Regions from separate parts of the Ponticoccus litoralis genome, predicted to be linked through region 1. Evidence: riboswitches for the same ligand, from Rfam matches in the RefSeq annotation. Region 1 holds a riboswitch; each other region holds the start of a gene.

Region 1 (5,568 bases):
ATCGCGGCGGCGTCGAAGGCGGTCCCGTCGGCCTGTCGCGGTTCGAGCCGGCTCCTGCGCGGTCGAGACGACGATGGACCAGGACAGGATCTCGATGTCGCGTTCCGGGATGGTACGGCTGAACAGTCGCGTATAGCCGGCCTCGTAATCGGCCCTGATCTGCGCAACGTCCTTTTCGGTCAGCGTGCCCGCCGGCACCGGCACCTGGATTTCGTGGCCCTGACCGACGTAGCGCATATAGGCGGTGCGGGTCTCGACCAGGTCGGCTTCGGGCTCGCCGCTGCGGACGATGCCGCGGGCCTCGGAGGAAATCTCGTCCAGAACCGCGTTCGCGCCGTTCAGGTCGAACTGGTCCAGCGTCATGTAGCGGCTGCGCACCACCTCGTAGGCGATGGGGGCGCGCAGGAAGCCGACGGCAGAGCCGACGCTGCAGTTGGCCGGCACGATGACGCGCCCCACGCCCAGCTTTTCGGCCATGCGGACCGCATGCAGGGGGCCGCCGCCGCCAAAGGCGATCATGGTGTAGCGCGACAGGTCCGCACCATGTTCGACCGAATGGATGCGCGCGGCATTCGCCATGTTCTCTTCGACCATCTCGGTTATGCCGAGCGCCGCTTCGGAGGTGCTGACATCCAGCGGGTCGCCGACATCGCCCTTGATGGCGGTCCCGGCGGCGTCGACATCCAGATGCATCCGCCCTTCGGCGAAGGTTTCAGGGTCGATCCGGCCCAGCACCACATTGGCATCCGTCACGGTCGGCTTGACGCCGCCCTTGCCATAGCAGGCAGCCCCGGGCACCGAGCCGGCGCTCTCCGGCCCGATCGCCAGACGGCGCATGGTGTCAACATCGGCGATGGACCCGCCACCGGCCCCAATCTCGATCATCTCGACCACCGGGATCCGCACCGGCATGCCGCTGCCCTTCTGGAACCGGGCCGCGCGCGCGATCTCGAAGTTGCGTGCGGTCTGGGGAAGGTAGTCGTCGATCAGGCAGATCTTCGCGGTGGTGCCTCCCATGTCGAAGGACACAACCCGGTCTTCTTCCAGGCTGGCGGCAATGCGGCTGGCAAGCACCGCGCCGCCGCTGGGGCCGGATTCGACAAGGCGGATCGGATAGCGGATGGCAGCCTCCAGCGTGGTCATGCCCCCGCCCGAGGTCATCAGGAACAGCGGGCAGACAAAGCCGTTGTCGGCCAGCGTCTTTTCCAGCGCCCGCAGGTAGCGGGCCATGATCGGCTGCACGTAGGAATTGCAGACCGTGGTCATGAAGCGCTCGTATTCGCGCACCTCGGGGCAGACGTCCGACGACAGCGTGATCTCTGCCGTGCAGCCGGCGTCGATCAGCAGAGCGCGCACGGCCTGCTCGTGGGCCGGATTGGCATAGGAATGCAGCAGGCCCACGGCGACCGCCTCGATGCCCAGGCGGTTCAGTTCGGCGGCCAGTTCGGTGACGCGGGCGCGGTCGAGCGGCAGCAGGACATTGCCGCGCACATCCATCCGCTCGGTCACCGTGAAGCGCAGATCGCGCGGCATCAGCGGCGCCGGCTTTTCCAGCTGCAGATCGAACTGATCGTAGCGGGATTCATATGCGATTTCGAGGCTGTCGCGGAAGCCCTCGGTCGTGATCAGCGCGGTCCTCGGCGCCCTTGCGCTCGATCAGCGCATTTGTGGCCGGGTGGTGCCATGGACGAAGATATCGATATCGCTGGGGGCCAGCCCCGACTGCTCGCGGACGATGGTCACACCCGCCATGATGCCACGTTCGGGCTGCTCCAGATCGGTCGGCACCTTGGCCGTGAACATGCCCTTGGGCGTTTCCAGCACCACATCGGTGAAGGTGCCGCCGATATCAGCTGCCAGACGTGTCTTGGTCTTTGCGTGGGTCATGGGAACTGCACTCCGTTTGCCTTGACGGTTAAGTGTCACGGGCCGTCTAGTGAGGGAAACGAAACGTTTTTTTACCGCTATCGATTATTTCGATAGTCCCGTGTCGGGGCATTGAGGCATGGGTGCAGAGCGACCGTCGGGCCGGTTTCGCGGCCTTTCCCAAGCACGGCGGGTGTTGCGGATGTCGGCGCGGATCCCCCGGGTCGTGCGGGCTCTGGTCGGGGCGCGGGATATCGGTCTTTGACCTTTCGGCCCGCCGGGGTGCAAAGTGGCTGGTCCCCGGATTGGCCCGGGCGCCGGGATTGCTGCTCTGGTGGCCGACAGGGCCGGGCCCGCCGAGGTTGGCCGGGACCTCGATGTCAAGGTCGGCGGCGAGCAGATGCGCGGCTGTTGCGCGGGGCCGGGACCGTGCGGCGCGGCCTGCTTGTCCGCCCGTGCCGGGATGGGCCTTCAGCGGCCCGGACATGGTCCACCGGCGTGAACCGACCGCCCGGGGCGCCAAGCGGGGTGCCGCCGGTTCACGGGTCGCGGGTCACGGCGCGCGCTTGACAAGCGAGGGCCGGTCGGTCGTCCTTGGCAAATGCTTCCGCAAGGCGCCCCCTGTTCGCTCAGGCAGAGGAGGCCTTCAGGGCTAGGGCTTTCCTGCGGCGGCGGCCCCTGCGTGAGGGTTCAATGCGGCAGGCGGTAGGACCGTCGGGCCTGCGCGCCGCCGCGCCTCTGCCGCTTTGGCATCGCAAGGGGCAATGGCGTCAGCGGCGCTTCCAGCGAGCGTGTCAGAAGCCTGCAGAATTCCGCCACGGTCGGCGAGTGGGCCATGAACGGAGCGGCCTTGTCAAAGGCGTCCCGCGCGGCCTGCAGATAATCCGCATTGCCCGGCAAGCCCGCGATCCATTGCATATAGCCAAGCTGCCCCATTTGCCGCGCCTCGTCGGCTGGCATCGCTCCGGTGTCGAGTTGAAGGATCGTGCGTTCCAGTGTCATTGCGCCCTCCGCGCAGGGGAGGGGGCATGAACGGAGGCGGCGATGTCCACAGGGCCGTCAGGTCCATATGTCGTCTCTCCAGTCCCAGAGCGCCCCGCCCGGGTTAAGGTGACTGCGGTGCGCAACAGCACGCACCGGAGATGGCAGGTCTCCTGACTTGCGGGTCGCCGCTTTCCCGAACCTTCCCGAACCGCTTCGGTTCAGTGGTGTTCTTCGGGGTCGCTCGCCGCTCACAGTTGCGGGGGCAGTTGCGGAGTTGGGTCAAGGCCCTCACCGCATTCCCTTTTAAACCGGCCCTTTCAGGCCGGTCACCATCGCCTTCTGAATTGCAGAATTCCGGGCAAAAGTCGAGTGGAATTGCCAATGGCGGCCAATACGGCGCTTGCCGTCCAGCGGGGTGTTTCCCCTGTCAGCCCCCAGGCCAGACCGCGCCTTGCCCGCCCGGGGGATGCGCCGGAGGCTCCGCTGCCGGACATGCCTTGGGTCGGCGACCTGCCCCCTGATGCGAACTGGAAGGCGGGCGCCTGTGCCGCCTTCGTTCGCGATGCCCGTGCCCGCAGGTTCGTCTTCCGGCGCGGGGGGCCGGACCGTAGAAGCGCGTTGGCGATGCCCGGGCGCTTCGGGGTCCGGCGACAGAGGACGGTCACCGGATGGATCCGGCACCGCGACCGTCGCTTGCCGTGCCTGCCCGGACGCGACGCCGACGGTGCCGCGCAACCCGGCGATCAACAGCCCGTATCCGGGGGTAAGGTCGACGGGCGAAAGCAGCGCCCCGGCCTCCGGTGAACCGGATCGAGTGCGCCGCGCCCCCGTCCGTCAGGGCCGGTCAGAAGCCGACCTGATCCGCCCCCTTCAGGTGCAGGATCTCGCGCGCCTCGTCCGGGGTTGCTAGTTCCAGCCCCAGCCCCTCGATGATCTGGCGGGCCTTCGTCACCTGCTCGGCGTTGCTGCGCGCCAGTTGCCCCGGTCCGGCCCAGAGCGAATCCTCCAGCCCGACGCGGATATTGCCGCCCATGGCCGCCGCCATCGCCGCGATGGGCAGCTGGTTCTTGCCCGCGCCCAGAACCGACCACTGGTACTGGTCGCCGAACAGCCGGTCCGCCGTGCGCTTCATGTGCATGACGTCGTCGGGATGCGCGCCAATGCCGCCCATCAGGCCAAAGACCGTCTGGATGAAGAGCGGCGCCTTGACCAGTCCGGCGTCGAGGAAGTGCTTGAGGTTATAGAGATGCGCCGTGTCGTAGCATTCGAACTCGAACCGGGTGCCGAGCGGCCCGAGCGTCGTCAGGATGTACTCGATTTGGCCGAAGCTGTTGTTGAAGATGATGTTCTTGTTGCCGAGGTAGTCGCGTTCCCACTGGTGTTTGGGGTTCGGAAAGCGCTTGAGCATCGGGAAGAGGCCGAAGTTCATCGACCCCATGTTGAGCGAGGCGACCTCGGGGCGGTGCGTTTCCGCCGGGCGGACGCGTTCCTCGATGCTCATGGTGGGCGCGCCGCCGGTGGTGATGTTCACCACGCAGTCCGAGGCCTGCTTGATCACGCCGAGGAAGGGCGCGAAGGCCTCGGGCGACTGGTCGGGGCTGCCGTCCTCGGGGTTGCGGGCGTGCAGGTGCACGATGGCCGCGCCCGCCTCTGCCGCGCCGATGGCGGCTTCGGCGATTTCCGAAGCCGTGACGGGCAGGTATTCCGACATCGAGGGCGTGTGGATCGCGCCGGTCACGGCGCAGGTGATGATGACCTTGCGGGGTTTCGCCATGGTCTGGGGCTCCTTCAGGATTGTTCGGATGCAAGGTGGCGACGCAGGGCGGCCAGCCGCGCGTCGCGCCTGTCCTGCCGGGCGCGGATGGTCTCGGGGCTGCGGTCCTGCGTCCAAGTCGCGGCGATCTTCTCGGCGTTCTCGACGGAAAAGACCTCCGGTCCCGCCGGTTCCTCTGCCAGACGCGCGTAGAAGCCGCCGTAGCGGGTGGCGTAGTCGATGATGCCGCCGGGGGCGTTCAGGTCGATGGTCTCGATCGGCCCCATCAGCGCCCACCGCAGGCCCAGCCCGTCCTTGATGGTGGCGTCCAGCCCCTCGACGCTGACGACGCCCTCGCCCAGAAGCCGCAGCGCCTCGCCCAGAAGGGCGCCCTGCAGGCGGTTCAGGACAAAGCCGTCGCGCTCGCGGGTCATGCGCACCGGCACCTGCCCGATATCGCGGTAGAGCGCTTCGGCGCGGTCCATGGTCTCTGTCGCGGTCCATGGCGCGGGGCAAAGCTCGACCACCGGGACAAGATGCGGCGGGTTGACCGGGTGCCCGACAAGGCAGCGGTGCCGGTGTTCAAGCCCCTCGGTGAAGCGCGAGGCGACGATGGCGGAGGTCGAGGAGGCGATGATGGCCCCGGGCGGGGTGGCCGCATCGAGCCGGGCGAAGAGGTCGGTCTTGACCTCGATCTTCTCGGGCCCGTTCTCCTGCACGAAGCTGACGCCCGCGACCGCCTCTTCCAGCGTGGGACAGGTGCGGATGCGGGCCAGCGTCCCGTCGCGGTCCTGCAAGAGGCCCTCGGCCAGCAGGGTGTCGCAGAGCACGGCCATGTCCGCGGCGAAGCGGTCCAGAACGGCGGCATCGGCGTCCCAGACCTGCACGGAATGCCCGGCGCGGGCGAAAAGCGCGCTCCATGCGCGGCTCGATCAGGCCCGCGCCGATGATGGCGACTGTCTCGG
Region 2 (5,568 bases), 180 kb from region 1:
TTCGGCGGGGTCAAATCCTCGGGCTATGGCCGCTTCGGCGGCGTCTGGGGTGTGCAGGAATTCACCGAGCTGCGCTGGATCACCCTGCAGGACGGCGATCTGCACTATCCAATCTGATCGGCAACCAAGGAAGGATCGACCGATGATTAAGAAACTGGGACTGGCCGTTCTGGCCACGGCAGCGATGGGCCTGGGCACGGCACCGGCCTTTGCGCAGGAGCACGTCTTCAAGCTGCACCATTTCCTGGGCGCCAAGGCTCCGGCGCAGACGAAGATGCTCGAACCACTGGGCCCGCGCGGTCGAGGAGAACTCGGGCGGCAAGGTCAAGATCGAGATCTACCCCTCGATGACGCTGGGTGGGCGTCCGCCCGAACTGATCAACCAGGTGCGCGACGGCGTGGTCGACCTGGTCTGGACCGTCAACGGATATACGCCGGGGCTTTTCCCGCGCACCGAGGTGGTCGAGCTGCCGAACGTGTACAAGAACGACCCGGTGGCCACGAACCTCGCGCTGTTCGACATGTATGAGGAACATCTCTCCGAGGAATACCGCGGTGTCGAACCGATGTTCCTGCACGTCCACGCGGGGCAGGCGATCCATACGGTCGACAAGGAGGTGCGCAACCCCGAGGACATGGCCGGCCTGAAGTTGCGCATTCCCACGCGCACCGGCGCACTGGGTGATCGAGGCGCTTGGCGCCTCGCCGGTGTCCATGCCGGTGCCGGACCTGCCGCAGTCGCTGTCCAAGAAGGTCGTCGACGGCGCCTTCATCCCGTGGGAGATCATTCCCGCGCTCAAGATCCAGGACCAGACGGACTACCAGATCGAGGGCCACGACAAGACCCGCTTCGGCACCACGACCTTCCAGGTGTCGATGAACCAGAACCGCTGGAACAGCCTGCCCGAGGACGTGCAGAAGGCATTCCGCGATGCGTCGAACCGCGAATGGGCGGTACGAGGTGGGCCGGATCTGGCGCGCCATCGACGAGCACGGGATCGGGGTGGCGACCGAGGCGGGCAACACCCATGTGACCCTGACCGAGGAAGAAACCGCCGCGTTCCAGCAGGCGCTCGAGCCGGTGGTGCAGCGCTGGGTCGACGACATGTCGGGCAAGGGCGTCGACGGCGAAGCCCTGGTCCAGACCGCGCGTGACCTGATCGAACAGAATACCGAAGGCGCGGGGAACTGATGTTCAGATCCGAAACCGTGGGCCGCAGCGGATTTTCCGCTGCGGTCGCGCGTCTGGCCACGATCTGGGCGTTGCTGGGCGGCCTCGTGCTGCTGGCGGTCGTGGCAATCAATGTCTTCACGGTCCTGGGCGGCATCGTCGGCCGGCCTTTTTCCGGTGATTTCGAGCTGACCGAAATCGGGATCGCGATCGCCGTTTTCGCCTTCCTGCCCTATTGCCAGCTGACCGACGCCAACGTCACGGCCGACATCTTCACCGCCCGCGCACCGACCCGGGTGCTGGCCGCCTTGCGGGCGCTGGCCTCGCTTCTGGCCTTCGGCTTCGCGGCGCTGCTGGTCTGGCGGATGTCGCTGGGCATGATCGATCAGAAGACCTACGGCTATGTCACCGCCATCCTGCAGGTGCCGATCTGGTGGGGCTTCATGCCCATCCTGGTCTCGCTGGCGCTGCTGGTGGCGACCGCGCTGGTCACGCTGGTCGAAGCCGGCAGGGAGGTGCGCGCATGACCGATCCGATCACGCTGGGCATCCTGGCGCTGGTGATCCTGATCGTCCTGATCGCCATCCGCATTCCCATTGCCTATTCCATGATCCTCGTCGGCGGCGCCGGTATCGCGCTGCTGAACGGTCCCGCCCTGCTGTTGAGCCAGCTCAAGACGCTGGGCTACGGCCAGTTCTCGATCTACGACCTGTCGGTCGTGCCGATGTTCATCCTGATGGGAGAACTGGCGACCGGCGCGGGCCTGAGCCAGGCGCTGTTCCGGGGCGCGAACGCCTGGCTGGGCTGGATGCGCGGCGGCACCGCAATGGCCGCCATCGCCGGCTGCGCCGGGTTCGGGTCGGTCTGCGGATCGTCGCTGGCCACCGCCTCGACCATGGGGAAGGTCGCGCTGCCCGAACTGAAGCGCTACAACTATTCCGGCGCCCTGGCGACCGGATCGCTGGCGGCGGGCGGCGTGCTGGGCATCCTGATCCCGCCCTCGGTCGTGCTTATCGTCTACGCGGTCATCGTAGAGGCGAACATCGTCACCATGTTCGCGGCGGCCCTGCTGCCGGGCATTCTGGCGGTGATCCTCTTTATCCTGACCATCGCCCTTTACGTCACCATCCGCCCCGAGGCGGGCCCGCCGGGCGGCGCCTCGACCCGCTCCGAATTCCTGCGCGCCACGCTGGGCCTGCTGCCGGTGATGGTGATCTTCGGGCTGGTGCTGGGCGGTATCTACGCGGGCTTTTTCAATCCCACCCCGGCGGCTGCGGTCGGCGTGTTCCTCGTGTGGCTCTACGGCGCGGCCAAGGGACGACTGGGCCTCGGAGCGACCGTCGCGGCGCTCAAGGCGACCGCGCGCACATCCGGCATGATCTACCTGATCCTGCTGGGCGCGGAGCTGATGAAGATCTTCATGTCGCGCATCGGCCTGCCGCAGCAGGCAGCCACCTGGATCGCCGAAAGCGGCATGGCGCCGATGATGGTCTTGATCTTGCTCTTGCTCGCGCTGATCCTGCTGGGCTGTCTGATGGACAGCCTGTCGATGATCCTGCTGGTCATTCCCTTCTTCTGGCCGATGCTGCTGGAGATCAACGGCGGCCTCTACCAGGGGGCAGAGGGATCGGGCTTTGGCATGAGCACCGAGGAGCTGAAAGTCTGGTTCGGGATCCTTGCCCTGATCGTGGTCGAGTTGGGGCTGATCACGCCGCCCGTGGGGATGAACGTCTTCATCATCTCGGCGCTGGCCAAGGACACGCCGATGATCGAGACCTTCAAGGGTGTGGCGCCTTTCTTCGCGGTAGAACTGCTGCGCGTGGGGCTGTTGCTGGCCTTTCCGGCGCTGACCCTCTGGCTGCCACGGCTTCTGGGAGGATAGCGATGGCCCGAAACCACGGTTGACCGCCGATGGTGCGATCTTTCCCCGGCAGAAGGCGCTTGGGGCGGATCGTGCCCTTGCCGCAGCCCGGCTGTCTGGCAGGGTCCCTGCGCGCGGCACCCGGCGCGCCCCGCAGCGCCCTGGCGGCCCTGCCTTGCGACGGTGGAAGAGGGCAGCGGCATGATCGAAAATCCCGTGGCCCGGGGGGGAGTGCCCCCCGGGCCACGGGTCTTTATCGCGGTGGCGCATCTGCGAGGGCCAGCGCGATACCATTGGCCGGGCTCAGGCCGCGCCCGAAGTCTGCAAGGCCGCCGCCGGGCGGGCCACAGGGCTTTCGAGGGTGAAATTCTGTTTGCGAGCCGCATGTGCCCGCGGGATAAGGGCGGCATCAGGTGCCCTCTTTGGGGGAGAATCGGGAAGCCGGTGCAAGTCCGGCGCGGGCCCGCCGCTGTAACGGGGATCGTCAGGCAACGGCCACTGGGCGGCAAGGCCCGGGAAGGCGCCATGGCGAGAGGATCCGGAGCCAGAAGACCGGCCTGATGTCATTGCGTTTCGGGGTGGAGCCCGCGGCGCTTTGAACTGTGCGAGGTCCAAGATGCCCCCCGAACTATCCGCCGAACCCGTGGTTCCGCAGCCCGCCCGCCACTTCGACGACCGGGAACGTCAGGCGCTCTACGATATCATCGACGCGCGCCGCGACGTGCGGAACGAGTTCCGCCCCGACCCCATCGACCCGGCAGCCCTCCGGCGCATTCTTGCAGCGGCGCATGCGGCGCCCTCGGTCGGCTTCATGCAGCCACTGGGATTTCCTTCTGATCCGTGACCCGGACCTTCGCGCCGATGTCCACGCGGCCTTCCTGCGCGCCAATGCCGAGGCGCAAGAGATGTTCGACGGCGACCGCAAGGCCCTGTACCGGTCGCTGAAGCTGGAAGGCATCCTGACCGCTCCGCTGAATATCTGCGTGACCTGCGACCGGACCCGGGGCGGAAAGGTGGTTCTGGGCCGAACCCACAATGCCGACATGGATCTCTATTCGACGGTCTGTGCCGTTCAGAACCTCTGGCTGGCCGCCCGCGCGGAAGGGGTGGGCATCGGCTGGGTCTCGATCTTTCGACCAGACGACCTTCGCGGCCTGCTTGGCATCCCGGACCACGTTGAAATCGTGGCCTATCTCTGCGCGGGATACGTCGACGCGCTTTATCCGAAGCCAGAGCTTGAAGCCCGGGGCTGGCGCAAGAGGCTGGCGCTTGACAGCGTGATCCACGATGACCGCTGGCCCGCACCCTAGCCGCATCCCGGCGTCGACAGATGGCGCGGGGCAGGGCCGATTTGCGCCTGTTCCATTGAACGGCGCCGCCTGATGATCGTGCGGACCCGTGGCCCGGATTGGCGCCGCCTGCGCCGATCCGCCCCGGGCCTGCCGCTTGGCGGGGCAGGGGCGGCGCCAAGCCGGGCTGGCGCCGCACCCGCCCGGTCAGCGATCACACGGACAGTCTGCGAAGGTCGCCCATGACCTCGGAGACGTGGCGCAGGAAACGCGCTGCCGCGACCCCGTCCACGACCCGGTGATCCCAGCTTAGGCTCAATGGCTGGATCAAACGCGGCTGGAAGGCAGAGCCGTTCCAGACCGGCTGGGTTTCGGCGCGGGTCATCCCCAGGATGGCCACTTCCGGCGCGTTGATGATGGGCGTGAATCCCGTGCCACCGACCCCGCCCAGCGAGGAAATCGTGAAGGTCGCCCCCTGCATGTCGTCGCGTTTCAGCCTGCCCTGCCGCGCGCTGGCAGCAAGAGAGGCCATTTCCGCGGCAATCTCGCGCAGGCCCTTTCGGTCGGCTTCCTTGATGACCGGCACGACAAGACCATCGGGGGTGTCCGCCGCGACGCCGATGTTCCAATAGTGCTTGAGCACGATGTCGTCGCCGTCGAGCGACGCGTTGAAGCGCGGATGGGCCTTCAATGCACAGACCGTGGCCTTGACCGCAAAGGCCAGCATGGTGATCCGCGCATCCTCTGGGCCGGCTTCGGTGTTGAGCCGTTTGCGGAAGTCCTCAAGATCGCTGACGTCGGCCTTGTCGAAGTTGCAGACATGCGGGATCAGCATCGCGTTGCGGGTCAGGCTTGGCCCGGAAATCCGCGCGATGCGGGGCAGGGGCATGCGTTCGATCGGGCCGAACACGGCGAAATCCGGATTTGGCCAGTCGGGCAGATCCGGCAGGGCGGTCCCCTGTCCGGCCTTGGATGGCGGTGTGGTCAGGCGTGTCTTGACGAAGGCCTCGACATCGTCGCGGGTGATGCGGTTCTTCCGCCCCGTGGCGGGCACCTCGTCGATGGCCACACCCAGTGTTCGCGCCAGCTTGCGGACGGACGGCGAGGCATGTGAGGGCTTGCCGCCCTTGTCTGTGCCCGGCGCCGGGAGTGCCGACACCGGCATCGGCACCGGGACCGACGGGGGCAGGAGTGCCGGATGCGACACCGCGCCGGGTTCCGCAGGGCCACTGTCCGGCGCGGCGCGT
Region 3 (5,568 bases), on a different contig from region 1:
AGCAGGATCGCCACGACACCCAGCATGGCGAGCGCGACGACGATGAAGAGCGGGTCCTGTAACATGGGGGTCTCCAGTGCTTTGCCTGCCACATAGCGGAGACGCGGGCAAAAGCGAACCGCGCTTGGCGTCGCAGGCTCAGCCCTTGGCGATCAGCCAGTCGAGCCCCCGGGTCGGCAGCAGCCGCCGCGCCGCCCCCATCAGGTGCGTCGCCCGGGTGACGTAGTAGCGGGGTCGCGGGGTCGGGCTGTCCAGCGCCCGCAGCAGCTTCGCCGTCACCGCAGAGGGCGGCAGTTCGAAAAGGTCCGGGCCGCCACGGCTTTCGTAGAGACGCTTCAGCAGGGTTGCCTCGTATTGCGCGCGGCGCGGCGAGGCGCGCCAGTCCACCCAGCGCTCGAAATGCGGGATAGAGTTCTCCCGGATCTTCGTGGTCACCGGCCCGGTATTCAGCGTGACCACATGGATCGGCGTGTCGCGCATCTCGATCCGCAGCGTGTCGGTCAGCCCCTCCACCGCGAACTTCGAGGCATTGTAGGCCGCGCGCCAGGGCATCACCACCAGCCCCAGCACCGACGAGTGGTTCACGATCCGCCCGTGGCCCTGCGCCCGCATCACCGGGATCACCCGGCGCGTCAGCGTGTGCCAGCCAAAGACATTGGCCTCGAAGATCGCGCGCAGGGCGTCGGTGGGCAGGTCCTCCAGCGCGCCCGGGGTCGCATGGGCGCCGTTGTTGAACAGCGCATCCAGTCGCCCGCCCGTGTGCTCCAGCACCTCGGAAAGGCCCGCGCCGATGCTGGCCTCATCGGTGTAGTCGATGCGCGGGCTGATGAAGCCCTCGGCCCGGAACCGCGCGCAGTCGGCCTCTTGCCGGCAGGCGGCAAAGACCTGCCAGCCGCGCCCGGCCGAGGTATGGGCGGCGTCGAAGCCGATGCCCGAGGAACAGCCGGTGATGAGGATGGAACGCGTCGTCATGCCCCTCCCATAGGCGCGCAGCGCGGCGAAGGAAAGCCGCCGCCACGTGCCTGCCAGGCGCCTGCCCGGGCCATGCGCCCCCGACCGACAGACCCCGCCCCCGGGGCGCAGACCGCCATGCCGCGTCGCAAGACAGCCGGGCGCGCCACACCGGGCCTGTCCCCGCCGCCCCGCGCCGCCCGCCGACACCTCCCGGCACAGGCCTCCACACCCCGCCCGGCGAATCCCGTTGACGCATTGCGGCGTTGCGACTACCCAAGTCGGGACCGGTCCCGGCGGGGGTCATCCGCGCCGGGGGAAAGAGGGAATGCCGTGCGGCCCATCCGGGCCAAACCGGCAGCTGCCCCCGCAACTGTAAGCGGCGAGCCGGGCCAAGACGCCACTGGAGCAATCCGGGAAGGCAGGCCCAAGGTGACGACCCGCAAGCCAGGAGACCTGCCGGTCGGGCGCCCCTTCGGACGGGGCGCTGCCACCGGACGCCGGGGTGCGCGTCTGGCCTGGATCGGTGCCGGGCGCCCTCGCCCTTTCCTTCCGGGTCACGGCCCTCTCTGGCGTTCAAAAGCCATGCGCCGGGTGAGGCGCCGGGAGAGACCGACCCGATGAAATCCCTTATGCTGGCCGCTGCGGCCGCCCTTCTTCCCGTTGCCGCGCAGGCGCATTTCCTGCTGCAATACACCACCGACACCATGATCGACCGCCCCGGAGACGTGCCGGTCAAGCTGATCTTCTGGCACCCGATGACCGTGGGCCACGTCATGGCGCTGGACAAGCCGCAGGAATTCTACGCCATCCACAACGGCGAGAAGATCGACCTGATGGATACGCTGACGCCCTCGACCTTCAACGGCGGCGAGAACGAGAACCCGGCCTTCATCGGCGCGGTGCCGGTGAAACGCTCGGGCGACTACGTGCTGGTGACGGTGCCGCAGCCCTACTACGAGGAAACCGAGGATCTCTACATCCAGCAGATCACCAAGGCCTACCTGAACCGCAACGAGCTGCCCACCGACTGGGACCAGCCGCAGGGCCTGAAGACAGAGATCCTGCCGCTGAACAAACCCTACAACGTCATCACCGGCTCGACCTTCACCGGGCAGGTGCTGTCCGAGGGCGAACCCGTCGCGGGCGCCGAGATCGAGATCGAGTACATGGCCGCCGAACCCTCGTTCGAGACCAATGCCGCCAGCGATCCGCAGGCCAAACCCATGCCCGGCGGGGCCGTCGTCGCGATCAGCGATGCCAATGGCTATTTCACCTTCGGCGTGCCCAAGGCCGGCTACTGGGGCTTTGCCGCGCTTGGCAGCGGACCGGACACCGAACACGAGGGCAAGGAACTCAGCCAGGATGCGGTGATCTGGATCCGCGCCCGGGACATGGAATAACGCCATGCATATCGTGGACGGAGCCCTTGCCAACCCGGTCGTGATCGGCGGCGCCGTTCTGGCGGCCGGGGGCGTGGCCATGGGCCTGCGCGCGCTGACGCTGGAGCGCATTCCGGCAGCGGGCGTGCTGTCGGCCAGCTTCTTCGTGGCCTCGCTGATCCACGTGCCGATCGGGCCCTCCTCCGTCCACCTGATCCTGAACGGCCTGGCCGGGCTGGTGCTTGGCTGGGCCGCCTTTCCGGCGCTTTTTGTCGGGCTGTTGTTGCAGGCGGTCTTCTTCGGCTTCGGCGGGCTGACGGTGCTTGGCGTGAACGCGCTGAACATCGCGCTGCCCGCTGTGCTGGCCGGTCTGCTGTTCGGCCCGATGATCCGGCGCGGCAGCCCGCTGTCGGCGGCACTCTGGGCCGGGATCGGCGGCGCTTTCGCCATCGCCGCGACAACCACGATGGTCGCGGCCTCGCTGGCGCTTTCGGGCGATGCCTTCATCGCCGCCGCGCATCTGGTCTTCGTGGCGCATATCCCGGTCATGGTGGTCGAGGGCTTCCTGACCGCCTTCGCGGTGCTGCTGGCGCGCCGGGTGAAACCGGAACTCTTCACCACCTTCGCGGAGACCCGGACATGAGACGCCTTGCCCTGACCCTTGCGCTCTGCGCCCTGCCCCTGCCCGCGCTGGCCCATAAGGTCATCGCCTCGGTCTTTCCCTCGGGCGATGCCATCGAGGGAGAGATCGGCTTTTCCAACGGCACCATGGCCGTCGGCGAGACCGTCACGGTCTTCGGCCCGGACGGCGCGGAACTGGGAACCGCGGTGACGGATGCGGACGGCTTCTTCGTCTTCACGCCCGCACAGCCCGTGGCCCACAGGTTCCACGCCAATCTCGGCGCCGGTCACGTCGCAGACGTGACCATGCCCGCCGAAGAGGTGGCGGCGATCCTCGGACAAGAGCCGCTGAGCCCCCGGACCCCGGAGGCGGCGGCAGAGACCCCGGCGCCCGGCGCCACGCTGAGCGACCAGCAGCGCGCCACCCTCGCCGGGATCGTGCGCGACGAGATGCGCCCCCTGCGCCGCGAGATCGCCGCCTACCGCGAGAAGAACGACCTTCAGTCGATCCTTGGCGGCATGGGCTATATCGCGGGCCTCTTCGGCCTTGGGTTCTACCTTGCCGCGCGGCGCAAGCTGAAGGAGGCCGCATGAGCCACAGCTTTTCGCAGGCTGCCGCTCCGCTGGACCCGACCATCCCGCCCGGCGGCTTTCCCGCCGTGCTCGAACGGCTGGACCCCCGGATGCGGATCGCCGTGGCCTGCCTCTTTGCGGTGGTCACGGTGGCCCTGTCGGGCCTGCCCGCCCTGACGGCGGCGCTGGCCTGCGCGCTGCTTCTGCTGCTCATGGCGCGGCTGCCGGTCCGGCGCACGCTGAAGCGGGTGGCGATGATGGACAGCTTCATCTTCTTCATGCTGGCGCTTCTGCCCTTCACCGTGCCGGGCGACGCGATCTTCACGCTTTGGGGCTTTCCGGCCACATGGCAGGGCCTCGCCCGCGCGGTGGAGATCGGCCTGACCGCGAATGCCGTGGTGCTGGTGCTGCTGGTGCTGGTCGGCACGCTGGAGCCGGTGACCCTGGGCCATGCGCTTTACCGGATGAAGGTGCCCGAGACGCTGGTGCACCTGATGATGTTCAATATCCGCTACGTCGAGGTGCTGCGGGCGGAATACCTGCGGCTGCGCGCCGCCATGAAGGTGCGCGGCTTTCGCCCCGGCACCAACTGGCACAGCTACCGCAGCTACGGCTATCTTGTCGGCATGATGCTGGTGCGCGCCATCGACCGCTCGGAACGGGTGCTTGCGGCGATGAAGTGCCGGGGCTTCACCGGGCGCATGATGCTGCTGCAGGACTTCCGGCTGGGCGCCGCCGACTGGCGCTTTGCCGCCCTCGCGGGCCTTGCCTGTGCGGCGCTTCTGGGACTGGACATGACATGGCGCTGATCGCCCTCGACGACATCCGTTTCGGCTATCCCGGCCAGCCGCCGATCCTCGACGGCGCCAGCCTTGCGCTGGCCGAAGGGCAACGGCTTTCCCCTGGTCGGCGCGAATGGCGCGGGCAAATCGACGCTGCTGCTGATCGCGCTCGGGCTGCAACGCCCGAATGCCGGGACGGTCACGGCCTTCGGTCTGCCCCGCCGCGCCGAGGCCGACTTCCACGAGGTCCGCCGCCGCGTCGGGCTGGTGTTTCAGGACGCCGACGACCAGCTCTTCTGCCCCACGGTGGCCGAGGACGTGGCTTTCGGCCCGCTGAACCTCGGCAAGAGCCGCGACGAGGCGCTGGCCCTGGTCGACCGCGTGCTGGACGACCTCGACCTGCGCCACCTGCGCGACCGGGTGACCTACAAGCTGTCGGGCGGCGAGAAACGCCTAGTGACGCTGGCCACGGTGCTGGCGATGGAGCCCGAAGCGCTGCTGCTGGACGAGCCGACCAATGCGCTGGACCAGAAGAACGAGGCCCGGCTGGTGGAGATCCTGCAGGCCCTGCCGCAGGCGATCCTGCTGGTCAGCCACGACCCGGCCTTCCGGCAACGGATCGCGCCCGACGCCCTGCGGCTGGAGGCGGGCCGGATCGTGCCCGGATAGGCCGGGCAAGGCAGTGGCGCCGGGTTGCAGCCCGGGATGGCCACGGCACGCGCGGGCCGTGACCCCGAGGCACCGCAGGAGGGGGTCTTATCCCATCTCCCGCCGCAGCAGGTAGGTGTCCATGATCCAGCCATGCCGCGCGCGCGCCTCGGCCCGCGCGCGGACAATGCGTGGCCCGGCATCGGCCAGCGGGCCGCTTTCCAGAACCTGCTCCGCCATGCCAAGGAAACCGCCCCACCAGATCGTCAGCCCCGAGGGTTCCAGCGCCTGAAAGCTGCATTCGCCGTCCAGCATCACCACCACCGTCTCGGCGCCGTCCGGCCAGCCATGGTCGCGCAGCCGCCGCCCGGTGGTGACCGTCACCGCCCCGTTCACCGTATTGAAGGGGATCGCATGGGCCGCGGTCAGCGCCTGCAGGGCCGTCACCCCCGGCACCACCCGCACGGCGGGCGCAGGCACCAGCCGCTCCGCAATCCGCAGCGTCGAATCATAAAGCCCCGGATCACCCCAGACCAGCAGGGCCACCGGCCCCTCGGGCGCACCCTCCAGCGCCGCGATCCAGCGCCGCGCGATCTCGTCATGCCATGCGG
Region 4 (5,568 bases), 240 kb from region 1:
CCGCCACGACCGACAGCAGGATCGCCGTGACCCGAAGCCGGGGCACGTTCATGCCCAGCGACTGCGCCACGTCGTCGCCCGCCACGGTCAGCGCGTTCAGCTGCCAGGCCTTGCGCTGCATCACCGGCAGGATCACCGCCAGCAGCACCGCACACAGCCCCACCGCGTCCCATTGCACGCCGTTCAGGCTGCCGAAGGTCCAGTGCACCACGCGGGCCAACTGTTCTTCGGTCGCGACGAACTGCACCGCCGCCGTCATGGCGCTGAACAGATACATCAGCGCGATCCCGGTCAGGATCATCGCCTGCGCCCCCATGCCCCGCCACCAGGCCAGCGAGAAGACGCAGACCGCGCAGAGCAGCGCGCAGGCAAAGGCCGAGAGCGGCACGAAGTAGACCCCCGCCGCCTGCACGCCGACGCCGAACATGATCGCGACAGAGGCACCGAAGCCCGCCGCCGAGGACACGCCGATGGTATAGGGGCTGACCAGCGGGTTGCGGGTGATGGCCTGCATCAGCACGCCCGACACCGACAGCGCCGCCCCGGCGACCATGGCCATGACCACGCGCGGCAGGCGCAGGAACAAAAGGACGCGGGCGGCCTGTTCATCCTCTACCAGATCGAGGTGACCGAAGCTCAGCCGCTCCAGCACCACCAGCGCCAGCGTGCCGATGCCGGTTTCGTTGATGCCGCGCACCGCCACCGCCGCCGCGGCCACGATCAGCAGGACGAAGGACAGCGCCACGACCGTGGCGCGCCGCCTGCCGGACGCGCGATAGAGATCGCCGACAGAGGCGGCGGTGGCGACGGTCGGAGTGGCGCTGGGGGCGGCCTGCACCGCCCCGCCTGTCGACAAGGTCCGCATGGACCCACTCAGAACCCGGCCCGATAGGTCATGCCGGGCTGGTAGGGCAGGCCCTGGAAGTCCTCGATCCACCGGCGCATCGCCTCTTCGGGGTCGATATCGGCGAACAGCTCGGGGTGCGCCCATTTGGCGATCTGCAGGGCGCCGGTGATCTTGGACGACCCGCCCGCGAGGTAGTAGTTGATGACGTGGACATTGCCGCTTTGCCCCGCCGGAGAGGACAGGATTTCCTCGCGGCCGGTCAGGTCGGCCCATGTCGTCGCGTATTGCGCCTCGGGGATCGTGGTGTAGGAACCCGGCTCCAGCTTGACGATCAGCTGCGGCTGGCGCTGGACGATTTCCTCGGGGTCGATGGTGAAGGCGTTGACGTTCCCGCGCGAGGCCGCCTGATCCTCGATGACGATATCGCCAAAGACATTCTCGCCCCCGCCGGCGGCGATCATGTCATGCCAGCCGGACCCCGGCGTCACGGTCACGAGCGGGCGCTTTTCCTCGAGGTAGACAGGCACCGGCGGGACACCGTCCAGACGCTCGGCCAGCAGGGTCTGGTAGCCGACGTAGTAATCCACCAGATCCGCCGCCTGCTCTTCCCGGCCGAAAAGCTTGCCCATCAGCTCGACGTTCTCGACATGCTTCAGCGTGTCCCAGGCGGTGATGACCATGACCGGGATGCCGAAGGGTTCCAGCTGGCGCGCCGCCTCTTCGTAGACGCCATTGCGCGGCAGGATCACCAGGTCGGGGTTCTTGGCGATGATCGCCTCGTAGTTCGGTTCGTTCTGCCCCTGCCCGACCACGTCGGCCTCGGTGAACTCGGGCCAGTAATCCGGGTCGCGATAGGTGCTGGCGCCGGTGCCGACAACCTGGTCGATGGCGCCGATGGCGCGGGCGAATTCCACCGAGTAGCGGTTGAAGATCACCGCGCGCTGGATCGGAAGATCGACCTCGACCGAGCGTACCGACATCGTCGGTGATGGTTTCGGCCCAAAGGGGCACCGAGGTCGCCAGCGCGACAGCCGCGGCGAAGAGGGTGGATTTGAACAACATGCGATCACCTCGATCAGTTTTGTTTCCCGAGGTGCTCTTGGGGTGCATCACGGCGCCGGACCCGGCGCCCTTCGGCGTCCGGCCCCATGGCCATGGCTGCCACCCTGCCGAGCCCCTCGTCGGCGGTTGCGTCTGCCATGGCAGGTCTCCTCGGCTCGCGGCTCGGACGTTCGATGATCCCTTCCCGGCCCGGGGGCCAGTGGCACGATCGCGAACTCGCCGCCTACAGTTGCGAGGGCAGCCGCAGCCCGGGTCTCCCCGTCCTGCGTTCCCTTTTCATCCGCCGTTGCGGAACCGTGGCAGGCCGGAAGATACAGAGATCGCGCTCCGCGGCAACAGCAAAGGCAGCGGGTCCCCGGCCGTGAGGGGGTAACGCATTGGCGCATCGGGATATTCGGTGGCGCTGGAACTGATGGACCCCCGACAGCCCGTCCGCGGAGCATGCTGGCCGATGCCCGGCGCGCGGCGGCGGGGGCCTTGTGGATGCGCGCTGTTCGCCGCAGGACCAGCGGGCGCGGAAAGCCGGGCCCGGCGCGCCACAGCCCGGCCTTCGCGACGGGGCATCCTCCGGTGGTCGGCCCGCCGCTTCCCGCCCGGGCGACAGGCAGGATAACGGACCCGAAAAGCCCCTGCCGATACCGGACGTCGACTTATCCCCGGAAAACGACCTTCAATATATTGACACCCCCCTGCCCCGGATCGCAATATGCAGTTGCTTTGGTTCCGGCGGGGTGACTCGTCGGCTAAGAGGGAAGCCGGTGAGGGTCCGGCACTGCCCCCGCAACTGTAAACGGCGAGTTTCTGTCCATTCCACTGGTGTCGGACGGCACCGGGAAGGCGGACAGGAAACGTTTGAGCCGCAAGTCAGGAGACCTGCCAGAGCATGAACGACGACCGCGGCGGAGGGCCCGGGCGCGCGGATAGGTCGTTTGGCCCTGTCCCCGTGTCCGCTTCGCCCACAGGCAGCAAACCGGCAAAGGGACAACCGCATGAGTATCACCGTCTATTCCAAGCCCGCCTGCGTGCAATGCACCGCAACCACCCGCGCCCTGACCGCGCGCGGCATCGATTTCCGCCTCGTCGACCTGACCGAGGACGCCGCGGCCATGGAACTGGTCACCGGGCTTGGATACCGGCAGGCGCCGGTTGTCGTCGCGGGCGACGAGCACTGGGCCGGGTTCCGTCCCGACATGATCAGCCGCCTGTCCTGACGCCGGGCGGTCGGTCATGGGGGGCCTCGCCTATTTTTCCAGCGGCTCGGGCAACACGGCCCGGTTCGTGGAGCGGCTCGGCCTTCCCGCCACCCGGCTGCCCCTGCGCGGCGATGCCGCGCCGCCGCTGATGACCGCGCCCTTCGTGCTGATCTGTCCGACCTACGCGGACGGGGCGGGGCGCGGCGCGGTGGCCAAGCCGGTGATCCGGTTTCTGAACATCGAAGCGAACCGGACCCTGCTGCGCGGCGTGATCGCCAGCGGCAACCGGAACTTCGGAGAGACATTCGCGATGGCCGGACAGGTCATCGCCCGAAAATGCAACGTGCCCGTGCTCTACCGGTTCGAACTCGCGGGGACCGACGCCGACATCGCCCGTGTTCGTGACGGGCTGCAAACCTTCTGGGGAACCCGATGCTTGACGCCAGCCTGACCCAAGGCCTTGATTACCACGCGCTGAACGCGATGCTGAACCTCTACGACGCAGAGGGCAACATCCAGTTCGAAGCCGACCGCATGGCGGCGCGGCAGTACTTCCTGCAACATGTGAACCAGAACACGGTCTTCTTCCATTCGCTGGAAGAGAAGCTGGGCTACCTCGTCGACGAGGGTTACTATGAGGCGCAGGTTCTGGAACAGTATCCCCGGGACTTCCTGCGCAGGATCTGGGAGGCCGCCTTTGCCAAGAAGTTCCGCTTTCCGACCTTCCTTGGCGCGTTCAAGTATTACACCTCCTACACGCTGAAGACCCGCGACGGGCAGCGGTTCCTCGAACGCTACGAAGACCGCGTCGTGATGAACGCGCTGGCGCTGGCGCAGGGCGATGAGACGCTGGCCATGCAGCTGATGGAGGAAATCCTCTCGGGCCGGTTCCAGCCCGCGACGCCGACCTTCCTGAACGCCGGCAAGACCGCGCGGGGCGAATTCGTGTCCTGCTTCCTGCTGCGGCTGGAAGACAACATGGAAAGCATCGGGCGCGGCATCAACTCGGCCCTGCAACTGTCCAAGCGCGGCGGTGGCGTGGCCCTGATGCTGACCAACATCCGCGAGTACGGCGCGCCCATCAAGGGGATCGAGAACCAGTCCTCGGGCGTCATCCCGGTGATGAAACTGCTGGAGGACAGCTTCAGCTACGCCAACCAGCTGGGCGCCCGGCAGGGTGCGGGCGCGGTCTATCTGCACGCGCATCACCCGGACATCCTGCGCTTCCTCGACACCAAGCGCGAGAACGCCGACGAGAAGATCCGCATCAAGACGCTGTCGCTTGGCGTGGTGATCCCCGACGTGACCTTCGAGCTGGCGAAGCGCAACGAGGACATGTATCTCTTTTCGCCGCACGACGTCGAACGGGTCTACGGCTGTGCCTTCTCGGAAATCTCGGTGACCGAAAAATACGCCGAGATGGTCGACAACCCGAAGATCCGCAAGAAGAAGATCAACGCGCGCGCCTTCTTCCAGACGCTGGCCGAAATCCAGTTCGAAAGCGGCTATCCCTACATCATGTTCGAGGACACGGTGAACCGCGCGAACCCGATCGCGGGCCGGATCACCATGTCGAACCTCTGCTCCGAGATCCTTCAGGTGAACGAGCCGTCGGAGTTCAACGACGACCTCAGCTATGCGCACATGGGCACCGACATCTCCTGCAACCTCGGGTCCATGAACATCGCGCGGGCCATGGATGGCGGCGATCTGGGCGCCTCTGTCGGCACCGCGATCCGGGCGCTGAACGCGGTGTCCGAGATGTCGGCCATCGACTCGGTGCCCTCGATCCGCAAGGGCAACGACGAAAGCCACGCCATCGGGCTTGGGCAGATGAACCTGCACGGCTTCCTTGCGCGCGAGCATATCCAGTACGGCAGCCCCGAAGGCGTGGAATTCACCAGCGCCTATTTCGCCGCCATCCTGTTCCACGCGTTGACCGCCTCTTGCCGGCTGGCGCAGAAAAAGGGCCGCAGCTTCAAGGGGTTCGAGACCTCGGCCTATGCCGACGGCAGTTATTTCGACAAGTATACCGACCGCAGCTGGCGCCCCGAGCAGCCATCCGTGAAGGCGCTGTTCAAGCGGTTCGGCATCGAGCTGCCGGGCAAGAAGGACTGGGTCGCGCTCAAGAAGGACGTGATGACGCACGGGCTGTACAATCGCAACCTGCAGGCGGTGCCGCCCACCGGCTCGATCAGCTACATCAACTATGCGACCTCCTCGATCCATCCGATCACCGCGAAGATCGAGATCCGCAAGGAGGGCAAGATCGACCGCGTCTACTATCCGGCGCCCTACATGAACGCCGAGAACCTCGAGTATTACCGCGACGCCTACGACATCGGCCCCGAGGCGATCATCGACACCTATGCCGCGGCGACGGAACACGTCGACCAGGGCCTGTCGCTGACCCTGTTCTTCCCCGCCGAGGCCAGCACCCGCGATATCAACCGCGCGCAGATCTAC

Evidence for each region. A riboswitch is a leader RNA that binds a small molecule or an ion and turns the genes downstream of it on or off. The one in region 1 is predicted to bind cobalamin.
Region 2: it holds a riboswitch for cobalamin, as region 1 does, so the genes downstream of both, bluB (5,6-dimethylbenzimidazole synthase) here and ABFB10_RS22455 (hypothetical protein) in region 1, are expected to answer to the same signal.
Region 3: it holds a riboswitch for cobalamin, as region 1 does, so the genes downstream of both, ABFB10_RS06825 (DUF4198 domain-containing protein) here and ABFB10_RS22455 (hypothetical protein) in region 1, are expected to answer to the same signal.
Region 4: it holds a riboswitch for cobalamin, as region 1 does, so the genes downstream of both, nrdH (glutaredoxin-like protein NrdH) here and ABFB10_RS22455 (hypothetical protein) in region 1, are expected to answer to the same signal.

Annotation. Positions count from the first base shown of each region.
Region 1 covers NZ_JBDNCH010000004.1:379,913-385,480, reverse strand. The annotation lists gene ABFB10_RS22465 (hypothetical protein) at 1-167, opposite strand, end outside; partial or broken gene ABFB10_RS22460 (hydantoinase/oxoprolinase family protein) at 445-1,803, opposite strand; gene ABFB10_RS22455 (hypothetical protein) at 2,557-2,868, opposite strand; cobalamin riboswitch at 2,994-3,199, opposite strand; gene kce (3,5-dioxohexanoate:acetyl-CoA acetone transferase) at 3,695-4,624, opposite strand; gene ABFB10_RS22445 (3-hydroxyacyl-CoA dehydrogenase NAD-binding domain-containing protein) at 4,639-5,490, opposite strand.
Region 2 covers NZ_JBDNCH010000004.1:202,760-208,327, reverse strand. The annotation lists gene ABFB10_RS24385 (aldehyde dehydrogenase family protein) at 1-117, shown strand, start outside; partial or broken gene ABFB10_RS21645 (type 2 periplasmic-binding domain-containing protein) at 210-605, shown strand; partial or broken gene ABFB10_RS21640 (C4-dicarboxylate ABC transporter substrate-binding protein) at 715-882, shown strand; gene ABFB10_RS21635 (hypothetical protein) at 1,031-1,192, shown strand; gene ABFB10_RS21630 (TRAP transporter small permease) at 1,192-1,698, shown strand; gene ABFB10_RS21625 (TRAP transporter large permease) at 1,695-3,053, shown strand; cobalamin riboswitch at 3,427-3,607, shown strand; partial or broken gene bluB (5,6-dimethylbenzimidazole synthase) at 3,649-4,342, shown strand; gene ABFB10_RS21615 (2-oxo acid dehydrogenase subunit E2) at 4,536-5,568, opposite strand, start outside.
Region 3 covers NZ_JBDNCH010000002.1:1,177,356-1,182,923, forward strand. The annotation lists gene ABFB10_RS06815 (twin transmembrane helix small protein) at 1-65, opposite strand, end outside; gene ABFB10_RS06820 (SDR family NAD(P)-dependent oxidoreductase) at 139-972, opposite strand; cobalamin riboswitch at 1,223-1,429, shown strand; gene ABFB10_RS06825 (DUF4198 domain-containing protein) at 1,572-2,354, shown strand; gene cbiM (cobalt transporter CbiM) at 2,359-2,976, shown strand; gene ABFB10_RS06835 (Ig-like domain-containing protein) at 2,973-3,548, shown strand; gene cbiQ (cobalt ECF transporter T component CbiQ) at 3,545-4,336, shown strand; partial or broken gene ABFB10_RS06845 (energy-coupling factor ABC transporter ATP-binding protein) at 4,327-4,978, shown strand; gene cobF (precorrin-6A synthase (deacetylating)) at 5,066-5,568, opposite strand, start outside.
Region 4 covers NZ_JBDNCH010000004.1:137,272-142,839, reverse strand. The annotation lists gene ABFB10_RS21320 (FecCD family ABC transporter permease) at 1-865, opposite strand, end outside; gene ABFB10_RS21315 (ABC transporter substrate-binding protein) at 874-1,827, opposite strand; gene ABFB10_RS21310 (hypothetical protein) at 1,923-2,048, opposite strand; cobalamin riboswitch at 2,032-2,223, opposite strand; cobalamin riboswitch at 2,611-2,804, shown strand; gene nrdH (glutaredoxin-like protein NrdH) at 2,899-3,120, shown strand; gene nrdI (class Ib ribonucleoside-diphosphate reductase assembly flavoprotein NrdI) at 3,137-3,553, shown strand; gene nrdE (class 1b ribonucleoside-diphosphate reductase subunit alpha) at 3,535-5,568, shown strand, end outside.